Linked DNA regions of Polyangium mundeleinium. The protein of the gene in region 2 interacts with the protein of the main gene of each other region in a pairwise test. Links are inferred from orthologs where the notes say so. Each region holds a gene or a part of one and is shown on either strand. Other genes may lie near its edges.

Evidence for each region.
Region 1: the proteins of gyrA (region 2) and gyrB interact in binary tests that used the Escherichia coli proteins (3 or more experiments, as listed by UniProt). The link is inferred for Polyangium mundeleinium from one-to-one orthologs.

The regions. Positions count from the first base shown.
Region 1 is NZ_JAQNDO010000001.1:12,913,700-12,923,871, reverse strand. Bases 4,389-7,489 are described here. They hold gyrB (DNA topoisomerase (ATP-hydrolyzing) subunit B), read right to left. Parts: upstream 7,158-7,489; coding sequence 4,620-7,157; downstream 4,389-4,619. Other genes in these bases: recF (DNA replication/repair protein RecF), read right to left, coding at 7,415-7,489; POL67_RS51140 (hypothetical protein), read left to right, coding at 4,389-4,549. Also shown: ATP-dependent chaperone ClpB, read right to left, coding at 1-1,378; POL67_RS51145 (FG-GAP repeat domain-containing protein), read left to right, coding at 1,531-3,909; more of POL67_RS51140, read left to right, coding at 4,001-4,388; more of recF, read right to left, coding at 7,490-8,545; dnaN (DNA polymerase III subunit beta), read right to left, coding at 8,622-9,746. UniProt on the Escherichia coli protein: DNA gyrase negatively supercoils closed circular double-stranded DNA in an ATP-dependent manner to maintain chromosomes in an underwound state.
Region 2 is NZ_JAQNDO010000001.1:7,448,755-7,459,033, reverse strand. What follows is about bases 2,932-6,139. They hold gyrA (DNA gyrase subunit A), read right to left. Parts: upstream 5,742-6,139; coding sequence 3,132-5,741; downstream 2,932-3,131. Other genes in these bases: POL67_RS29615 (hypothetical protein), read right to left, coding at 5,930-6,139. Also shown: POL67_RS29630 (hypothetical protein), read left to right, coding at 1-989; POL67_RS29625 (TIGR03013 family XrtA/PEP-CTERM system glycosyltransferase), read right to left, coding at 1,437-2,807; more of POL67_RS29615, read right to left, coding at 6,140-7,096; POL67_RS29610 (hypothetical protein), read left to right, coding at 7,349-8,395; POL67_RS29605 (alanyl-tRNA editing protein), read right to left, coding at 8,408-9,616; POL67_RS29600 (hypothetical protein), read right to left, coding at 9,630-10,279. UniProt on the Escherichia coli protein: A type II topoisomerase that negatively supercoils closed circular double-stranded (ds) DNA in an ATP-dependent manner to maintain chromosomes in an underwound state.

The DNA.
Region 1 (10,172 bases), 5.5 Mb from region 2 along the record:
TCTCGCGCATCCATTGCGCCCGCATCGCGTCGCGTTTGGACTGGAGCTCGGCGATCTCGCGCTTGAGGTCTTCGAGCCGCGCCTTGCTCGCCTTGTCCGGCTCGCGCTGGAGCGCTTGCTCCTCCATGCCGAGCTTGACGAGCTGCCGCTCGACGTTGTCGATCGGCGTCGGCAGGCTCTCGATTTCCATGCGGATGCGGCTCGCGGCCTCGTCGACGAGGTCGATCGCCTTGTCCGGCAGGAATCGCTCGGTGATGTAGCGGTTCGAGAGCACGGCCGCCGCCACGAGCGCCGCGTCCTGGATGCGGATGCCGTGGTGAATCTCGTACCGCTCCTTGAGCCCGCGCAGGATCGCGATCGTATCCTCGACGCTCGGCTCGCCCACGAGGACGGGCTGGAACCTGCGCTCGAGCGCCGCGTCCTTCTCGATTCGCTTTCGATACTCGTCGAGCGTCGTCGCGCCGATGCAGCGCAGCTCCCCGCGCGCGAGCGCAGGCTTGAGCATGTTCGCCGCATCCATCGCGCCCTCGGCCGCGCCGGCGCCGACGAGCGTGTGCAGCTCGTCGATGAACAGGATGATCCGGCCCTGCGCGCCCTCGATCTCCTTCAGGACGGCCTTCAGGCGGTCCTCGAACTCGCCGCGGAACTTCGAGCCCGCGACCATCGCGGCGAGGTCGAGCGCCGCGAGCCTCTTGTCTTTCAGCGACTCGGGCACGTCGCCGGCCACGATGCGCTGCGCGATGCCCTCGACGATCGCCGTCTTGCCGACGCCCGGCTCGCCGATGAGCACGGGGTTGTTCTTCGAGCGGCGCGAGAGCACCTGGATGGTGCGGCGAATCTCCTCGTCGCGGCCGATCACCGGGTCCATCTTCCCGCGCCGCGCGAGGTCCGTGAGGTCCCGCGTGTACTTGTCGAGCGCCTGGAACTTGCCCTCGGGGTCTCGATCGGTGACGCGCTGATTGCCGCGCACCTGCGTGAGCGCCGCGAGCAGTTTGTCGTGGTTCAGCCCCGCGCGCTCGAGGAGCTGCGACGTGTCCTTGTCGCTCTTCAGCGCGGCGAGCAGGAGGTGCTCGGTGGAGATGAAGTCGTCCTTGAGGCTCTTCATCTCGTCTTCGGCGCGCTGGAGCAGGCCGAGCGAGCGCCGCGACAAGCTCGGCTCGGCGCCGCCGCTGACGCGGGGGTAACTATCGATCTTGGCGTCGAGGGCCTGCAAAACACGCCCCGGGTCGACGCCTGCCTTTTCCAGGAGCGGCGCCCCGATCCCATCCTCCTGAGCGATGATCGCTCGCAAAAGGTGCTCCGGATAGAGCTCCGGGTTTCCGCGACGGCTCGCGAGGTCGACGGCGGTGCGAACCGCTTCCTGGGCCTTGGTCGTCATTCTATCGATCCGCATGGCACGACCGAAACTAAGGCTGGATCCCATCCAAGCAAGGCCCTTGCCAAGTCGCCGAAGCGACCACACGCTCGGGGGTCCTTTTCGGGTTCTTCGCGATCGACATGGACGGTCGCCCTCGGCGAAGATGCGCCCTTATGCGCAAACATCGGCTCTCTTTCCTCGCTTTCACGGCGCTCGCCGTGCCGTCCCTCGCGGTCGCCCTCGCCTCGTGCAGTGGCGGTGACGGAACAGGCAGCGGCGCGTCGTCCTCGGCGTCCACGGGCGGCAGCGGCGGCCAGGGTGGCCAGGGCGGCGGCGGCCAGGGCGGCCAGGGCGGCGACCTCTTCGGCGACAGCGGCACGACCGGATGCACGCCGGGCGAGGCCTGCGGCGACGGCGGCGTCTGTACGGTCGGCGACGTGTGCTGCACGCAGGACAAGGCCTGCGGGACGGCGTGTTGCGGCGGCGCGGAGGTGTGCTCGTTCCAGCAATGCGTGACGCCGGGCGCGACGTGCATCGACGCCACCGAATGCCCGCAGAACTCGTACTGCGAATATGCGCTCGGCGAGCCGGGCATGCCCGGCGGCGGCGGGGGCGGCTCGTGCCAGGGCGGCGTGACGCCGGCGACGGGCAAATGCCTGCCGCAGCCTCCGGAATGCGCGCCCGGCATGGAACCCGGCCCGAACGACCCGATCACCTGCCTCGCGAAATGCGAGTACAAGCCGCCCGTCGGCCAGTTCGATCCCGTGCTCAAGTACACCTGGGGGAACCCCACCGCGCCAAACACGCAGGACAGCGTGATGATGGCGCCCGTGGTGATCCAGCTCGACGACGACACGTGCGACGGCGTCGTGGACGAGCGCGACATCCCGGAGATCGTCTTCTCCACGTTCCAGACGAACAAGTACAACGAGAATGGCACGCTCCACGCCATTTCGATCGTCAATGGCCAGGTCGTCGAGAAGTGGACCGCGAACGCGGGCGCGACGAGCCCGAACCATCCGGGCCGCTCGATCGCCGCGGGCAACATCGACGGCGTGCCGGGCAATGAGATCGTGATCTGCACGATCGACGGCCGCGCGCGCGCCTATTCGGCGACCGGCACCGAGCTGTGGCTCAGCGCGGCCGGGACGTGCTCGATGCCCTCGCTCGCGGACCTCGATCAGGACGGCGACGTCGAGGTCGTCGTGGACTCGCAAATCCTCGACGGGAAGACCGGCGCCACGGTCGCCACGTTCACCCCGGCGAACACCTCGAACGTCGTGGTCTCCGACATGGACGCCGACGGCAAGCTCGACATCGTCGGCGCGCGGCGCATTTACAAGGGCGACGGCACCTTGCTCGTCGACTCCAACCTCGTCGCGAGCTTCCCCGCCGTGGGCGACCTCGACAAGGACGGCATTCCCGAGGTCATCGCCATCTACAACAGCAACCACGAGCTGCGGATCTGGCGCGTCGACCCGAACGAGCCGGGCGGCTTCAAGGTCGTGCGCACGGGCGTCGACATCAACGGCACCCTCAACCCTGCCCTCTGCCCCGCGAACAGCACGGGCTTCACGCAAGGCGGCGGCCCGCCCACGGTGGCGGACTTCAATGGCGACGGCGTGCCCGACGTGGCCATGGCCGGCGGCGTCGGATATGCGGTCTTCGACGGCAAGAAGCTCATGGACCCCGCCGTGCCGAACGCCGAGACGCTGCTCTGGATCCGACAAACGCAGGATTGCTCGTCCGCCTCGACGGGCAGCTCGGTCTTCGATTTCGAGGGCGACGGCAAGGCCGAGGTGGTCTACGCCGACGAGAAGATGATCCACGTCTATTCGGGGACCGACGGCACGGTGCTCTACGAGACGTGCAACACGAACGGGACGCTCTACGAGTATCCGCTGGTCGCGGACGTGGACAGCGACGGGCAGGCCGACATCGTGGTCGTGTCGAACTCGTATTCGAGCTTCACCTGCGCGGACGGCACGAAGACCGCCGGCGTGCGGGTCTTCGGCGATAAGAATGGCAACTGGGTGCGCACGCGAAGGGTGTGGAACCAGCACGGCTATCACGTGACGAACGTGGAGGAGGATGGAACGATCCCCCAGGTGGAGCTGCCGAACTACAAGCAGCCGAAGCTCAACAACTTCCGGCAAAACGTGCAGCCCTCGGGCGAGTTCTCCGCGCCGGACCTCGTCGCCACGGTGTTCCCGGTCTGCGGAAGCCCGACGTACGGGCTCATCGCGCGCGTGCGCAACATCGGCGAGGCGAGCGTGCCGGCGGGCGTGAACATCGGGTTTTACCTGGACGACCCGGCGAGCGGCGGCGTGGCGCTGCCGGGCAGCCCCGTCATGACCACGAAGGTCCTCTATCCGGCCGAAGCCGAGGACGTGAGCCTGCCGCTCCCCATGCCGCCGCCCGGCGTGCTCGACGGGTCGAAGAAGATCTTCGTGATCGTCGATGATCAATCGCCGCCGCACGCATGGCACGAATGCCGGACCGACAACAACGTCGCGCAGGGCAGCGGCGTTTGTGAGGGTGGACCGAACTGACCGGATCACCGGTTTCAGCACGACGACGCGACGCCCGAGGCGACCGGACGAGCTGGACAACTTGGGTCACGCCGGCCTAGAGTCCCGCGCAATGAAGACGAATCATCTCGTTGTTCCGGTTGTCCTCGGCGCGCTGCTGCTCGCTGGCTGCGGGCAGTCCAAGACCGAAAGCAATCAAGACAAACCCGCCGCCGAGGCGAGCGCCAAAAGCGCCGACGCAAACGCAGCGCCCAAGAAAGAGGCCGAGGCGGCCAAGCCCGAGCCGAAGAAGCTCGACAGCGCGGCGCTCGAGGCCGTCGCCGACGCCGTGAAGTTCGAGAAGGGCGCCGTCGCCGACAAGGGCTTCAGCGGCAAGCTGAAGAACACGAGCGAGCAAGGCATCAAGATGCTCGAGTACAAGGCGTTCGCTTACGGCAAGGACGATAAGCTCGTCGAGACGATCAGCGGCAAGTTCCCGAAGGGGCTCGAGGCCGGGAAGGACGCCGATATCACGGTCGGCCCCTTCGACAAGGCCGCGGGGCAAGCCGATGTCACGATCGAGGTGGTCGTGTCGTGGATGAACGTCGAGGGCACCTCGTGGCAGAGGCCCGTCCCGAAGGATCGGGCCAAGGGCGGCCCGAACAACATGCTGAAGAAGTAAAACCCCTCGAAAAACGAAGCCCCCCTCGAGCAATGCTGAGGGGGGCTTTGCGTTGGGGGGTTTGCCCCCGTCAGATATCGAGGTTCTTCACGTTCAGCGCATTCACCTCGATGAAGCGCCGGCGCTCGTCGACTTGCTCTCCCATCAGAATCGCGAAGAGCCGCGCCGCCTCGGCCTCGTCATCGATCTTCACCTGGCGCAGGGTGCGGACGTCCGGGTTCATCGTCGTCTCCCAGAGCTCCTCCGCGTTCATCTCGCCGAGGCCCTTGTAGCGGCCGAGCGTGATGCCCTTCTTGCCGCGCTCCTCGAGGTATTCGATGAGCGCCTCGCTCGTCTCGAGCTTCGCCTCGCTGCCGCCCTTCGACACGGCGGTCCAGGGCGCCGGGCCCGCGGTCTCCACGAGCATGCGCTCGATGTCGAGCGCGTCCTTGTACTCGGGCAGGCCGAGGAGCTGCCAATCGATCACGGCCACGCGGCTCGCCGTGCCCGGCCGCGGCGTCACCGTGATGCGGTACGCGCCGTGCTCCGTGTCGAACGTCGAGACGACCTTGAACGGCATCATGTCGGGATAACGCCGCTCCAGGTACGCCTGGAGCTTCTCCCGCGCCGACGCGACCTTCGCCTCGTCGCGCAGGTCCTCCTGCGCGATGCCCGTCGCGCGAATGAGCGAGGCCACGATACGCGCGTCGCACCGTTTGTCGAGGTTGCCGAGGACAATCTTGAATTGCTTCAGCCGTTTCGCGAGGCTCGGGAGCACCGCGGGCGGCACCGGCGCGCGGCCCTCCGACGACAGGGAGAGCTCCTCGACCGCATTGCTGCCGAGGTACTCGTCGAGCGCCGCCTGGTCCTTGAGGTAGATGTCCTTCTTGCCCTTGCGCGCGCGGTAGAGCGGCGGCTGCGCAATGTAGAGGTGGCCTTGCTCGATGACCTCGCGCATCTGCCGGAAGAAGAACGTGAGCAGCAGCGTGCGAATGTGCGACCCGTCGACGTCGGCGTCGGTCATCAGGATGATCTTGTGGTACTTGAGCTTGGTCAGCTCGATCCCGTCTTCATCCTTGTCCTCACCCTCGCCGCGCGCCATTCGCACGCCGCTGATGCCGCAGCCGAGCGCCGTGATGATCGTGCCGATCTCGGCCGAGCTCAACATGCGGTCGAGGCGCGCGCGCTCGACGTTCAGGATCTTGCCACGGAGCGGGAGGATCGCCTGGAAATGGCGGTCGCGCCCCATCTTGGCGCTGCCGCCGGCGCTGTCGCCCTCGACGATGTAAACCTCGCTCTTCTCCGGGTCCTTCGACTGGCAATCGGCGAGCTTGCCCGAAAGCGAGGTGATGTCGAGCGAGCCCTTGCGGATGACCTCACGCGCCTTGCGCGCAGCTTCCCGCGCCCGCGCGGCGAGCACGGCTTTCTCGATGATCTTCTTCGCGCCCTGCGGATGCTCCTCGAAATATTGGCCGAGCTTGTCGGTGACGGCGCGCTCGACGATGCCCTTCACCTCGCTCGACACGAGCTTCGACTTCGTCTGCGAGTCGAACGAAGGGTCCGGGTGCTTCACGCTGAGCACGCAGGTGAGGCCCTCGCGGATGTCCTCGCCCGCGAGCTCCTGCTTCAGCTCCTTGAACAGGTTTTGCGCCTTGCCGTACTGATTGATCGTCTTCGTCAGCGCCGAGCGCATGCCGGCGAGGTGCGTGCCGCCGTCCTTGTTGTGGACGTTGTTGGTGTAGCAATAGATTTGCTCGGTATACGAGCCGCTCCACTGCATCGCGACCTCGACCGTGATGGGCGGCACGGGCTTCGAGCCGCCGTTGCCCGCCGCCTCGGCCTGTCCCTCGACGACGAACGCGATGACGTCGTCGTGAATCGCCTCTTGCGCCTGGTTCAGGAGCGCGACGAACTCGGCGATGCCGCCCTTGTAGTGGAATACCTCGCTGCGGCCGTTCGGGCGCTGATCTTCGAGGTTGATGACCAGGCCGGCGTTCAAGAACGCGAGCTCGCGCAGGCGATTGGCGAGGATGTTGTAATTGAACTCCGTCACCGAAAAGATCTGCACGTCCGGCTTGAACGACACCTTCGTGCCCGTCCGGTCCGTCTCGCCGAGGGCCTTCAGGGGCTTGCGCGGAACGCCACGCTCATACTCCTGGTACCAGACCTTGCCCTCACGCTTGATCTCGAGCTTCAGCCACTCGGAGACGGCGTTCACCGCCGAAACGCCCACGCCGTGCAGGCCCGCGCTGACCTTGTAACTCGCGTTGTCGAACTTGCCGCCCGCGTGGAGCACGGTCATCACGACCTCGGCCGCACTCACGCCTCTCGCGTGCATGCCGACCGGAATGCCGCGGCCGTTGTCCTCCACGGATATCGATCCGTCGAAGTGCACCGTCACGTGAATGTCGGTGCAGTGCCCCGCGAGATGCTCGTCGACCGCGTTGTCCACGGCCTCCCATACGAGGTGGTGCAGCCCCGAGCCGTCGTGCACGTCACCGATGTACATTCCCGGGCGCTTACGCACGGCCTCGAGGCCTTCGAGCGCCGTGATGCTGTTGGCGTCGTAAGCCTGGCCCGCGGTCGTCTTCGATTCGGTTTGCTGGATGCTCGTCGGTTCGGTCGTCATCGGTCTCGTGCTTTCGGCTCCCGAGCGTCTGGCCGATCGGTTCGTTCCGACCCGCACGTTCGCGCGGGTCGAGAGGTTCCTCGGGCCGAGCGCGGACGCCATCTGGTCACGCGCGCGGGGGCCGTTTGGAGTCGCGGAAATCTAGCCTTTTTGTGCCTCTTGGGCAAGCGTAGCGGGGCCCTTTTCGTGAGGAAATCACGCCCGATTGGTGCCCGTTTCTCGCGCTCGCTCCCGAGGCGCTCCGAAGCGGCCGAAGGTCAGCCCGCGCCCTCGTCGAGCTCGCCCCGAAACACCCGGAAGTCACATCGTCCCTCGGCCGGTATGTCTTCGGCGCGGATGAGCTCGGGGCGCGTGGTCGTCAGGAAAATCTGACCCCGATGGAGCGCAAGGAATGAAAAGAGCGCGCCCGTGCGCTCCGGGTCGAGTTCGCTCGAAACGTCGTCGAGCAAGAGCAAGGGCTCGATGCCCCGCTCTTTGGCGATCGTCGCCGTCTCGGCCGCCTTCAGCGCGAGCGTGAGCGCGCGATGTTGCCCCTGCGACGCGACGATCCGCGCCGGATGCCCATCCAGCCTCAGCTCGAGCTCGTCGCGATGCGGGCCAAACCCCGCCGACGCGCGGAATGCATCCCGCTTTCGGCCCCGCAAAAGCTCGGCGCGCGCGGTCTCCACGTCGGCCGAGCCTCCCGGCGCGTATCGCGCTTCGAGTCGCAGGTCCGGCGCGGCGATCTGCGCGAACGCGCCCGCGAGCTCGACCACGAGCGCCTCGGCCGCCGCCGCGCGCGCCCGCGTGAGGGCCGCCCCATGCTCGGCGCAGAGCTCCTCGAACGCGTCGAGCTCGCGTGTATCACTCGAAGGTATGTCCGCGCCGCGCCGCAAAAGCTCGTGCCGTGCTTTGAGCGCATGCGCATACCGCGCGCGCGCGTCGGCGCTCTCGGGTCGCGTGAAGAGCGCGAGCCGGTCGAGCAGCGTGCGCCGGCCCTGCGCGGGCCCGCTCGACAGCGTGAGCTCCTCGGGATGAAACACGACGACGGGCGAGCGCGTCGCGTACTCGACGAGCGCGCGTGGCCGATTGCCATCGATGTGCACGGCGACGCGTTTGCCCTGCACCGCGGCCGTCTGCTCACGCGCGAGCGCCGGCAGCGCGCCGCCGCGCTCGACGAAGCGCGCCTTCACGCTCGCGGCCTGCTCACCGTGCCGCACGAGCTCGCCCACGCGCGAGGTCCGAAAGCTCTTCGAAGTCGCCGCGAAGTAAATCGCCTCGAGCACGCTCGTCTTGCCGTGCCCGTTGTTGCCCCACACGACGTTGAGCCGCGGCGCGGGCTCCATGTCCACCCGCGAGAGGACGCGCAGGCCGCGTACGCTGAGCCGTTCGAGCTCCAGGCGATTCATGGGACTTCGTGCACCCCCGGGTGATGGGCTCTGGCCCCTCTCACGGAGGGAGAGGGGTCGGGGGTGAGGGTGTGTTTCAGATCCGCATCGGCATGATGACCGAAACGTAACTCTCCGCCGCCGACTCCGTCGCGGGACGGATGACCGCCGGGTCGAGCTCGCCCGACACGCCGAGGACGACCTCGTCGTCGTTGATGCCCGCGAGCACGTCGAGGAAGTACTTCGCGTTGAAGCCGATCGTCACCTCGCCGCCCTCGTAGTCGATCGGCACCTCGTCGAAGCCGTTGCCGCTCTCGGGGCTCTCGCTCGTGATGCGCAGCGCGCGCTGCGTGACCGTGAGCTTCACGCCGCCCGTGCGGTCGCTCGCGGCGAGCGAGACGGCGCGCAGGGCCTCGGCGAGCGGACCGCGCGGCGCGCGGATGCTCCGGTCGCTCACGTTCGGGATGACCTGCTGGTAGGGCGGGAACTGCGCGTCGACGAGCTTCACCGAGAAGGTCATGCCACCGACGCCGAAGAACGCGTTCGGCCCGCTCTGCGTGATGTGCACCGTGGGCGTCTCCTTGTCGACGCCGCTCGTGAGCCGACGCAGCTCGTGGATGGCCTTCAGCGGGATGAGCATCGTCGCCGTCGCGCTCGTGCCCTCCAGCGTGACCTCCATCTTGGACAGCCGGTGACCGTCCGTCGTGACCATGCGGACGCGGTGGCCGGCCCACTCGAAGAGCGCGCTGTTCACGTGCGCGCGCGTCTCGTCGGTCGAGATGCTGAAGTGCGTGCGCTCGATGAGCCGCGAGAGGAGCTCGACCGGCAGCTCGAGCGAGGGCGCGTCGGGCGCGGCCTTCGGCAGGGCGGGGAACTCGCTGCCGGGCATGCCGTGCAGCGTGTAGCGGCGCGGCGAGCCGACGGCCTTGATGACGGTCTGCGCGCCCTCGCGCGCGGTCACCTGGATGGGCCCGTCGGGCATGGCCTTCACGCGGTCGAGCAGGTCCTTCGCCGGAACGGCCACGGAGCCTGCGCTCACGATTTCGGCCGCCGTCTGACCACTCACCGCGAGGTAGAGGTCGGTCGCGGCGACGCGCAGCGCGTTGCCGTCGGCGGCGAGCAGCACGTTGGCGAGCACCGGCATGGCGCTCTTCTTGTCGGCGACGCCCTGGCAGCGGTCGACGAGGCGCAGCAGATCTTTCTTCGCGATGACGAGGTCCATGGCCCTTCAACTCCGCCGCGGCCCAAGGCAGCGGGTCGGTCCCTCTTAGCAGGGTTATCGGCGGGGCGAAGGTCGAAAAGAGGACCGAGGCAAACGTGACCATGCTCACGCGTTACCCTCCGATCTAGGGAGGATCTATAGATCTAGATCAGGTCGTCATCGTAGGGCCTGTGGACGATGGGGAGAACTCTGGATCGGTTCATGATTTCGGTAACTTACGGAGCCACCCCCCTGTGGAAAGTTCGGGGGCATCTCGGGGTCGGGTCGGGGAGATCTTTACGGGTGGGCGGCCTCGCCCGGTCCTGTCCCCAAGCCTGACCCTGGGATCACCGGAAGTTATCCCCAGGTTGCCCCCGCTCGGGTGTATGCGCCGTGGCCTCGCCCGACAGACGGCGCGCAGATCGAACACGGACGCGCGCGCCGCGT
Region 2 (10,279 bases):
GCGTCGGGTTTTCCGCGAGCACGTCGCCGCGGTCGTATGTACGTTTCGAGGCCGGATACACGCAAGCGGGCGCCGTCGCCGCGGATCATCCCGAGGCGGTGGGGCTCGATAGCCACGCGGTCCTCGGGAGCGCGTCGTTTTCGTGGCTCGCCGGCCGTCGCTTTCGCATAGGGCCGATCGTGCGGGCAGGCTTCACCCATTTCGAGCACGCGCTGCTCGACGTGGACCTCACGCGCGGGCCCGCGGACATCACCACGGTCTCGGCCCTCGGATCCGCGACGTTCGAGATTTCGCGGCGCATCCGCGGCGGCGCGGCGCTCGGGCTGACGGTGGCGAGCCCGCCGTCGTTCCTGCAGGATGAGTCGTCTGGCGTGATCGCGCCCGACGCGCGGATCGACGCGCGGTATGCCGGGCGTGGATACGGGGTTGTCGGGACGTACAGCTTTTCGTACTCGTCGCTCGGCCCGCGGATCGGGTTTGGGGCGCAACATGCGGCGGGGCTGGAGCTGTGGAGCCGGCCGCGGGGGGGGCGGGAGTTTCGGAGCGTGATCGCGCGCGGGATCCTGCGCTTCCGCCATGGCGAAGCGCCACTCGCGACGCAGCCGCGGCTCGGGTTGCCGCCGGGGACGCCGCAGCCCGAGGGAAAGTTCGTGACGACGGCGGTGGCCGCGGGCGGTTCGCTCGGAATGCCGCTGACGATGGGAATTCTCGTGACGGGCGGGGTCGACCTGGAGCTGATTTCGACGCGCTTCGAGCCGGACCCGACGGGCGCGTCGGCGCCGACGTTCCGGACGATGGTGACGGTGGCGATTTCGGCGATCGCCTCGACGGATCCGATGCGGCGGGTGCCAAGGGATCCGGATCTGCAGGACCAGGACGCCCGGCCCGGGGTGCTCGAGGAGGAGGAGGCGCGCGCGGCGGGGGGGCGTCCGAGGGGCCAGGAAACAAAGACGGCGGACGAGGACGAGGACGCGTTCTACGACGAGTGATGGATGTGTGGGGCAGCTTGCGCAACTGGGTGGATCGAGGCCTCGATCGAACCGGTTGTGTGAGGTGCCGGGGGCGATCCAGGCGTCGAGGGACCCTCGCACGTGAGGCGCCGGGGGCGATCGAGGTCTTGAGCGACCCAGTTGCGTGAGGCGCCGGGGGCGATCGAGGTCGGCATCGACCCGGTTGCGTGAGGCGCAAGGGGCGATCCAGACGTCGAGGGACGCCGTTGCGCGAGGCGCTGGGTGCGATCCAGGTGGGGATCGCACCCGTTGCGCGTGTGGAGAGCCGTAGCGAGGCCAGAGGGTGTTCCACAATGCGCCTGTGCATCGACCGCGTCGCGGTCGATGCACCAAAGGTCCAGGGCTGGCCCTGGTCCGGGTCGAGGGGCGGACAGCCCCTCGTCGGGTCCGGGGTGAAACCCCGGCGCTACGCTGTGGAACACCCTCTCAGCGCGATCCAATCCGGAGCAGCACCACCTTGATCGTATCGAGCAGAATCGACAGGTCGAACCAGACCGACAGCGTCTTGATGTAGAACAGGTCGTGCTGCAGCTTTTCGAGCTGGTCCTCGGTCGTGGCGCCGTAATGGTAGCGGACCTGCGCGTAGCCCGTGAGGCCGGGCTTGACGAAGAGGCGCTGCCGGAAGAACGGAATGGCCTTTTCGAGCTCCTCGGTGAAGCTCGGGCGCTCGGGACGCGGGCCGACGAGGCTCATGTCGCCGGCGAGCACGTTCCAGAGCTGCGGGAGCTCGTCGAGCCGCGTCTTGCGAATGACGCGGCCCACCCGCGTCACGCGCGGATCGTCCTCCGACGCCCAGCGCGCCTTGCCATCGGCCTCCGCATCCGTGCGCATCGAGCGGAACTTGTAAATGGTGAAGGGCTGGCCGAACACGCCGCTCCGCACCTGCGAATAAAGGATCGGGCCCGCCGAATCGAGCCGGATCGCGAGCGCCGTGAGCAGCATCAGCGGCGCCGACAGCACGAGGCCGATCGAGGCGCAGACGACGTCGAGCAGGCGCTTTCCGAGGAGCGTGCGCTTCGCGACGTGAAAGCCGTGCGCAAAGACGAGCTGGCTCGGGCGAAGCTCACGGACGAAGATTTTGCCCGTGATGCGCTCGTAAAACTCCACGCCTTCCTCGACCTCGACGCCCCGGAATTTGAGCTCCAGGAGGACATTGATGGGCAATTTGCCCCGGCGATCCGCAGCGCAGACGATGATGTGCCGGATGCCGTGCGCGGACGCGATGTGCGGCAATTCGTCGTAGCTGCCGAGCACGTCGGGGGCGGCGCGGCCCGGGTCGCCCTCCTGTACGAGGCGGCCGACGAATCGCATGCCGCCGGTGTCATGGGTCCGCGCGCCGGTGATCACGGCGTCGGCGAGCGGCCCCGAGCCGAGGACCAGGGTGCGCTTGCAGAGGCGATCACTCGCCGCCGCCCGCGCGAGCCCGGTGCGAAAGAGCGGCAAGACGAGCGCGCCGGCCATGAGCCCGAGCGCCACGGCCGCGAAGCGCTCTTCCGCGTCGACCGAAAAACCCTGGAAGAGGGCCCAGAGCAGGAGAGCCGAGACAGCGAGCGCACGCGCGACTTTCCAGGCCAGGGTACGGAGGTCGCGAATGGGCGAGGGTCCGTAAAGGCCATGGTAATAGAGCGACGCCTGCGCCACGAGCGTGATCGCCGCAGCGTCGAGCACGCGGGCGAGCGTGACGACGCCGCGATGCCCCTCGATCGCCGCCGCACCCGCGCAGACGAGCGATACGAGCAGGCCAGCCTCGACGAACCATACAATGGCACGGCGACGCGACCGAAATAGCTCGAGCATGTTGCCCCCCAGCAATGGAGGGCCCACACGCATCCGATCCTGCGCGGCGCACCCCCCCAAGCCCCTCCGTTGACGCTTGGGAGCGTCGCGCGGACACGCCGCGTTACGCCCCCAAACCTCTCCGTTGACGCTTGGGGGCGTCGCGCGGACACGCCGCGCTACGCCCCCAAACCCCGTCGACGCTCGGGAACCTCATTCGGACACGCCGAACGACGCCCCCAAACCCCCGGATCCCCCCCGGGGGACCGGGTGAGCCCCGGCGATGCTGTGTGACAGTGCTTACGTTAGCTCCCGGTCACGCGAGGTGCCAGGGGAGGGGGGATGTCACTCGGCGACGCCGTTCGTCCCGTCGTGACTCGTGCCGTTCGTGCCATCCGTGCCGTTCGTCTCGAGCGGCGGGGGCGGGACCGTGCCTTCCTCGGCCTCGGCAAAGGCCTCGATCGCCACGACGCGCTCGTCGCCGTCGACGTTCATGAGGCGCACGCCCTGGGCGTTGCGGCCGGTCTCGCGGATCTCGCTGGCTTTGGTGCGCAGCGTTTGGCCGCGGTCCGTCACGAGCATGATCTGATCCGCCGGCGACACCATGGCGACGCCAATGACCGGACCGTTGCGCTCGCTCGCGTCGATGAGGATGACGCCCTTGCCGCCGCGGCTCTGGAGGCGGAACTCGTCGAGCGGGGTGCGCTTGCCATAGCCGCGCTCGCAGACCGCAAGGACCCGATCCCGTCCGCCGTCCGTGACGCAGAGGCCGACCACGAAGTCGCCTTCGTTGAGGTCGACGCCCTTCACGCCCATGGTGGCGCGGCCCGTGGGACGGACCTCCTCCTCGGCGAAGCGGATCGACATGCCCTTGTGCGTGGCGATGAGGAACTCGCGCGAGCCGTCGGTGATGGCCGCGGAGAGGAGCTGATCGTCCTCCTCGATGCGCACGCCGATGATGCCCTTGTCGCGGAAGTTCTCGTACTCCTCGAGCGCGGTCTTCTTGATCTGGCCGCGCCGCGTGAGCGTGACGACGAACCAGCCGGTCTCGATGCGCGGGACCGGGGTGATGGCGGCGATCTTCTCGCCCTGCTCCATCCCGACGAAGTTCACGATCGCCCGGCCCTTGGCGTTTCGCGCCGCGCTCGGGATCTCGTAGACCTTCTTGACGTAGACCTTGCCCTTGTCGCTGAAGAAGAAGACGTAGCTGTGCGTGGAGGCGACGAAGAGCTGGCTGACCCAGTCCTCGTCCCGCGCCTCCATGCCGACCATGCCCTTGCCGCCGCGGCGCTGGGCCCGGTACGTCGTGACCGGCGTGCGCTTGAGGTACCCCAGGTGGGAGATGGTGACGACCATGTCCTCCTCCTGGATGAGGTCCTCGACCTGGATCTCGGCCTCGGTCGGGACGATCTCGGTGCGGCGCACGTCGTTGTAGCGGCTCTTGATGTCCTCGAGCTCGCCGACGATGACGTCCATCAGCTTGCTCTCGTCGGCGAGGATGCCGGTGAGGCGGAGGATCTCCTCGGCGAGCTCGCCGTACTCGCGCGCGAGTTTCTCGCGCTCGAGGCCCGTGAGGCGCGAGAGGCGCATCTCGAGGATGGCCTTGGCCTGGCGCTCGGAGAGGAAGTAGTCGCCGCGGCCGTCGCCCTCGACGCACTCGGGCTCGGGGCGGCCGGCGCGGCGCAGGAAGTCGCCGAAGCCACGCAAGGGGAGCTTCTGCAGGCGATCACGCGCCTCCTCGGGATCCTGCGAGGTGCGGATCGTGGAGACGATGATGTCGACGTCGGTCGTCGCCATGCCGAGGCCCTCGACGAGCTCGCGTTGCGCTTCCGCCTGGCGCAGCTCGTACCGGGTGCGCCGCGTGACGACCTCGCGGCGATGCTCGACGAAGTGCGCGAGCGTGTCCTTGAGGCCGAGGACGGCGGGGCGGCCGTTGGCGATCGAGAGGTTGATGACGCCGAACGTCGATTGCAGGTCCGTGAGGCGGTAGAGCTGGTTCTGGACGACCTGGGGGAAGACGTCCTTCTTGAGCTCGATGACGATGCGCATGCCTTCGCGGTCGCTCTCGTCGCGGACCTCGGCGATGCCCTCGATGCGCTTTTCCTTGATGCACTCGGCGATCTTGGCGACGAGCTTGGCCTTGTTGACCTGGTAGGGGATCTCGGTGATCACGACCTGCTCGCGATCGCCCTTCAAGGTCTTCTCGACGATGCAGCGGCCGCGCATGACGATGGTGCCGCGGCCCGTGCGGTAGGCCTGGTCGATGCCGCTCTTGCCGTAGATGAGGCCAGCCGTGGGGAAATCGGGGCCCTTTACGTGCTGCATCAGGTCGTCGACCGTCGCGTCGGGGTTCCGGATGAGCAGGACCGTGGCGTCGATGATCTCGCCGAGGTTGTGCGGCGGGATGTTCGTCGCCATGCCGACGGCGATGCCGCCCGAGCCATTGACGAGGAGCTGGGGGAACTTGGCCGGGAGGACCGTGGGCTCGAGCTCGGAGTCGTCGTAGTTCGGGGCGAAATCGACGGTCTCTTTTTCGATGTCGGTGAGGAGCTCGGTCGCGACGCGGGCGAGGCGCGACTCCGTGTACCGCATGGCCGCGGCCGAATCGCCGTCGACGGAGCCGAAGTTTCCCTGCCCATCGATGAGCGGGTAGCGGAGGCTGAACGGCTGCGCCATGCGGACGAGCGCGTCGTACACGGCCGTATCCCCGTGCGGGTGATACTTGCCGAGCACGTCGCCGACGACGCGCGCGCATTTCTTGTGCGATCCGCTCGGGCCGATCTTCTGCTCGTGCATCGAGTAGAGGATCCGGCGGTGCACCGGCTTGAGCCCGTCACGCACGTCGGGGATGGCGCGACCGATGATCACGCTCATCGCGTAATCGAGGTAGCTGTTCCTGAGCTCGTCCTGGATGCTGACGGGGATCTTCTGCTGGATGTTCGAGGAATCTTCCATACCGCCGCTCGGGCCTGGGCCTGACGCGCGAGGAGGCTTGAAAAAAGCCTCGTCCACGCCGGCCGGAGGACGCTCTCAGGTAGTATACGACCCGTGAACCTGCAATCAGGTTCGAGGGTTTTGTACGCAGGTTTGGGTGCGTCGCGGCGCTGGCTCGGTCGGTCCGTCTGGGCCGTTGTCGGGGAGGCTCAAGGCCCGAGCGTGCAAGTGGCCGTGCTGACCGCGCCGGGGGTGATTTCGGCGAGGCAGGAGGCGGTCACGACCGCCGCGCCCGCAGCGTCGCGGCCGACGAGCTTGATCTTCGGGTAGGCACCGGGTTCGATCGGCGTGAAGCGGAGGGGCTTGCCGCAAGCGACGCCGTCGGCCTCGAGGGAGCTGGGCGCGCCGAGCAGGGCGTCGTACGTCGCGACGTTCTCCTTCGCGCACGAGGTGCCCGCGGCCGCGAGGACGTCCGCGAGGGAGAGGTCGAGCGCGCCGTCCTTGCTCAGCGGATCGCAGAGCGCATGAACGACGAGGCCTTCCACGGCGATCGCCGTGCAGGAAGCGCCCCACGTGACGGGTCCGCCCGTCTCGGCGCGTGCCTCGATGCGGAACGTGTAGGTCGCGCCGGGCTTGATGTTCTGCGTGTACGGCGCAGGCGCGGGGTTCTTGCAGGGGAGGTTCACGAGCGGGGGCAAGGCCGGATCGGCCGGGCGCACGTCGAAGCTCGCGACCTCCCCGGTGATCACGGGGTTGCCCTGCGGATCGATCGAGCTCGTCTTGCAGGCGAGATCGAGGCCGGGGATGGAGCTCGTGCCAGCGAGCGTGGCGCGCGGATTGATGAGCACGCCGGTCTCGGTCGAGAGCGGCGCGAGCTCTTCGCACGTCTCCGGCACGGAGCGGACGTTCTTCTGACCGGTGATGTCCTTGCAGTAGGTCGACCAGAGCGGCGTGACGGTGCCCGCGGCAGGTGCAGCGCGGCGGACCATGCTGCGGCTGCCGGAGGAGGTGCCCCCGACGGGCGTGAGCTCGGCGGCGGGGACGTCGTAGCCGTCGATCTGGACGCGGTAGACGTGGCCGACGAGGATCTGCCGGAAGATGACGCTCGCCGTGCAGGTGACGGGCGGCGACGAGGGGAGCGGGAAGGGCGCGGCCGCGTCGGTGACGTCGAGGACGGTGGCCACGTAACTCTGCATGGCGCCGGTCGCGGCGGAGCAAGGCACGTCGCCGAGGAAGAGGCTCGGCTCGACGAGGATGCTGGTCGGCACGGTCGTCGTGGTGTCGGTGTCGGTGTCGGTGTCGGACGTCTCGTCGCACGCCGTGCTCGCGAGGGCGAGGGCGACGAGCGGCACGAGCGCGAGGGTCCGGCGGCGCATGGGGCCGGCGTAGCCGATGGCCCGGCTCGATGCCAGGCAAAACACACGCGCTCTCTCGCGCGCCCCGGACGTGCGCGGCGGCCTTCGGGGTGCGGTGGACGGCCCGCCCCAATCGTGATCTTCTCGATCGCGGGCCTGCGCGGGGATTTTTACGCGCGAGCGTCCTGTCCTTCAGGAGGAGCGATGGCGGTTCGGAGGCGCGCGACGAGAGGGGGCTTCGTCGTACTTTCGTGGGCAGCCGGTTGCCAGCTCGTGTCCGGGATCCCGGACGAGCTCTCGCTCGGGGCAGGTCACGGAGGCGCGGGCGGCGCGACGCCGATGATGTGCGTGCGCGACGAGGTCCCCGATCCGCCCGCCGTGGACGACGCGGGCGGCGCCGAGGGGTTCGTCGTGGCGCTACGCACGATCGACATGGGAAAAGGCGTGAACGACGCGCTCCCCGGGCTGAACCTCGACGGGCTGTGCTCGTGCACCGAGGACAAGCGGGGCTGCGAGTCGATCGATCCGTCGGACGACAAAGGGTACTGCGACGACGACAGGGGTCACGACGGGGCGAGTTACGCGCTCTTCGGCGCCCTCGCGTACATCCTCAACATCGATGACATGTCGAGCTTCCTGCGCGACCTGGCCGAGTCCGGCCAGTGGAGCGTGCTGCTCCGCGTACAAGGGTACAACGGCGCGAGCGACGACGATCAGGTGGAGGTCGGCTGGTACGGGAGCCTGGGTCTCGCGGCGTCACCGGAATGGCAAGGCGCGGATGCGTGGTCGATCCGGCAGGAGTTCGTCGCACCGGTGCAGGCAGACCCCTACGCGCCGAGGTTCATCGACGGCACGGCCTACGTGACGGGCAACAAGCTCGTGGCCCGGCTCCCCGAGGCGCCGCTGCCGATCTCGGACGGCGCGTTCACATCCATGTACGCCGCGCTGTCGAACCTGGTGCTCGTGGCGCGCATCGATCGGACTGTGACCGGTCTGTACCAGCTACGCGAGGGCAAGATCGGCGCGAAGCTCCCGGTATCGGAGCTGTTCCCCATGCTCGCGAGCTTCCGCGACACGAAGGGAAACCCGATCTGCAAGGACGCGCTGTTCTACCCGGCGACGCGGCAGATCACTTGCCGCGCGGCCGACGTGCTGCTGGCTGACGCGACGGACAAGAACAAGGTCTGCGAGGCGCTCTCGTTCGCCATGGATTTCGAGGCGGATCCCGCCATGCTCGGGGCGGTGAAGCCTTCCCCGCTGCCGTCCGCCGGATGCCCGGCCGAGACCGATCCCGCGCTCGACAGCTGCAGCGGCCTGTAAACGAGCGCGCGCTCAGCGTCCGGGCGTGGCGAGCGTCGCGGCCGCGATCGTCGTCCAGTCGATCCCCGCGGGCAAGCGGCCCTCGGCGCGCTCGGGTCTGCCGCCGCCGCGACCGCCCGCCGCGGTCGCCGCGCGCTTCAAGAAGGCGCCGCAGTCGAAGTCGCTCGACGATCCGCGCGCCGCGAGCACGATCGTGCCGCCGTCGGCTTCCCCCGCGAGCAACGCGACGAGATCCGCCTCGGCCGTGATGCGCCCGGCCACCGCGCGCACGAGATCGAGGGATGCATCTTCGACGACGCCGATTACCACGCGTTCGCCCCGCGCCCGCGCGTCCTTCACGAGCGCGTCGGCGATCGCCGCGGCCACGCGGCCCCGCACGCGCCCGAGCGCCTGACGCGCCTCGTCGAGCTCGCGGCGCAGTTTTTCGATGCCCGCGGGGACGTCCTCGGGGCCGCACGTGAGCTCGCGGGCGAGCGCGCGCACGACGTCGGCTTCGCGCGAGAGCTTCGTCCGCGCCCGCACGCCCGCGGAGAACGTGACGCGCATCTTGCCCTTGGTTCGCTCGAGCGCGTCGATGCGGACGAAGCCGACCTGCGCGGTGTTCGTGCAGTGCGTGCCCCCGCAAGGCGAGACGTCGAAGTCGCCGATCACGACGACGCGCACGTTGTCGTGCACCTTGGGCTGCCTGCGCAGCGGGAGCGCGCGGAGCTCGTCCTCCGAGGGGAAAAACGCGCGGATCGGGGCGTCGTCATCGATGACGGCGTTGACGAGGGCCTCGGCCTCGGCCGCGGCGCGCTCGTCGAGGGTGGTGACGTCGAGGTCGATCGTGCACGCGCTCTCGCCGAGGCGCGAGGAGACGGTTTCGGCGCGGGCGACGTCGGCGAGCGCGCGCGAGAGCATGTGCTGGCCCGTGTGCTGGGCCATGTGGACGAGGCGGCGCGGCTTGTCGATCGTGCCATGCACATCGGCGCCGATCGCGGGCAGGGGCCCTTCGAGCACGTGGTGGATGCGGCCCTCGTCGTCGACCTGCACGTCGATGACGGCGGCCTCGTCGAGGCGTCCACGATCGGCCATCTGCCCGCCGGACTCGGGGTAAAACGCGGTGCGATCGAGCCGCACGCTGGGGCGGCCGGCGTGGGACTCGTGGGCGACGACGACGCCGCGGAACGAGAAGAGCTTCGGGTCGTCGTGGTAGAGCGGCGAAGAGCGAGGTGTGGCCAAGGCCGATGGGCTCCTACGGGCGTGACGCGGGCAAGACGTGATCACGCAGGATGTCGGGCAGGAGCCGGAGCTGGCCGCAATGCGCGTCGCCGTCCGAGCCCGCGTACCCGCGGAGGAAGAAGTGGTTCTGATCGTGGGCGCGCGAGACGCCGAACGGATCCTGCGCAGGCGGCGTGGCCGGGACGTCGGCGCCGATCTCGCGCAGGAGGAACGTCCCGGTCTCCAGCGTGGAGGCGTAGTCCGGCGTGGGGACGGCCGTGTGCGTGACGAAGAGCAGAGGACCGCCGTTCGCCGCGGCACGCGCGAAGGACGAGAAGGGCAAAAGCTCCGTGGGATCGGGCATCTTCCCGCCGGACGCGTAACTCGCGTAGAGCGAGTCGAGCAGGATGACGGCGTCGACGTCGTCGCGGCCTCCCCCGAGGATCCGCGCGATCGCGCCGTAGCCCGCGCTCCACGACGACAGGACGATGCTGCGCGGGCGAGCCGCGGGGTTTTTCGTGGCGAGCGCGACCTCGCGGCTGATGGCCGAGAGCATCGCGTCGAAGGTGCCTTCGGACTCGAACGTGCTCTTGTAGCCGCTCGACAGCGTGCCCGTGTCGAGGCCTGCGATCACGAGGCCGAGGCCGAGGGGCGCGAGCTGCTTGCGCACGGGCTCGGTGCCGT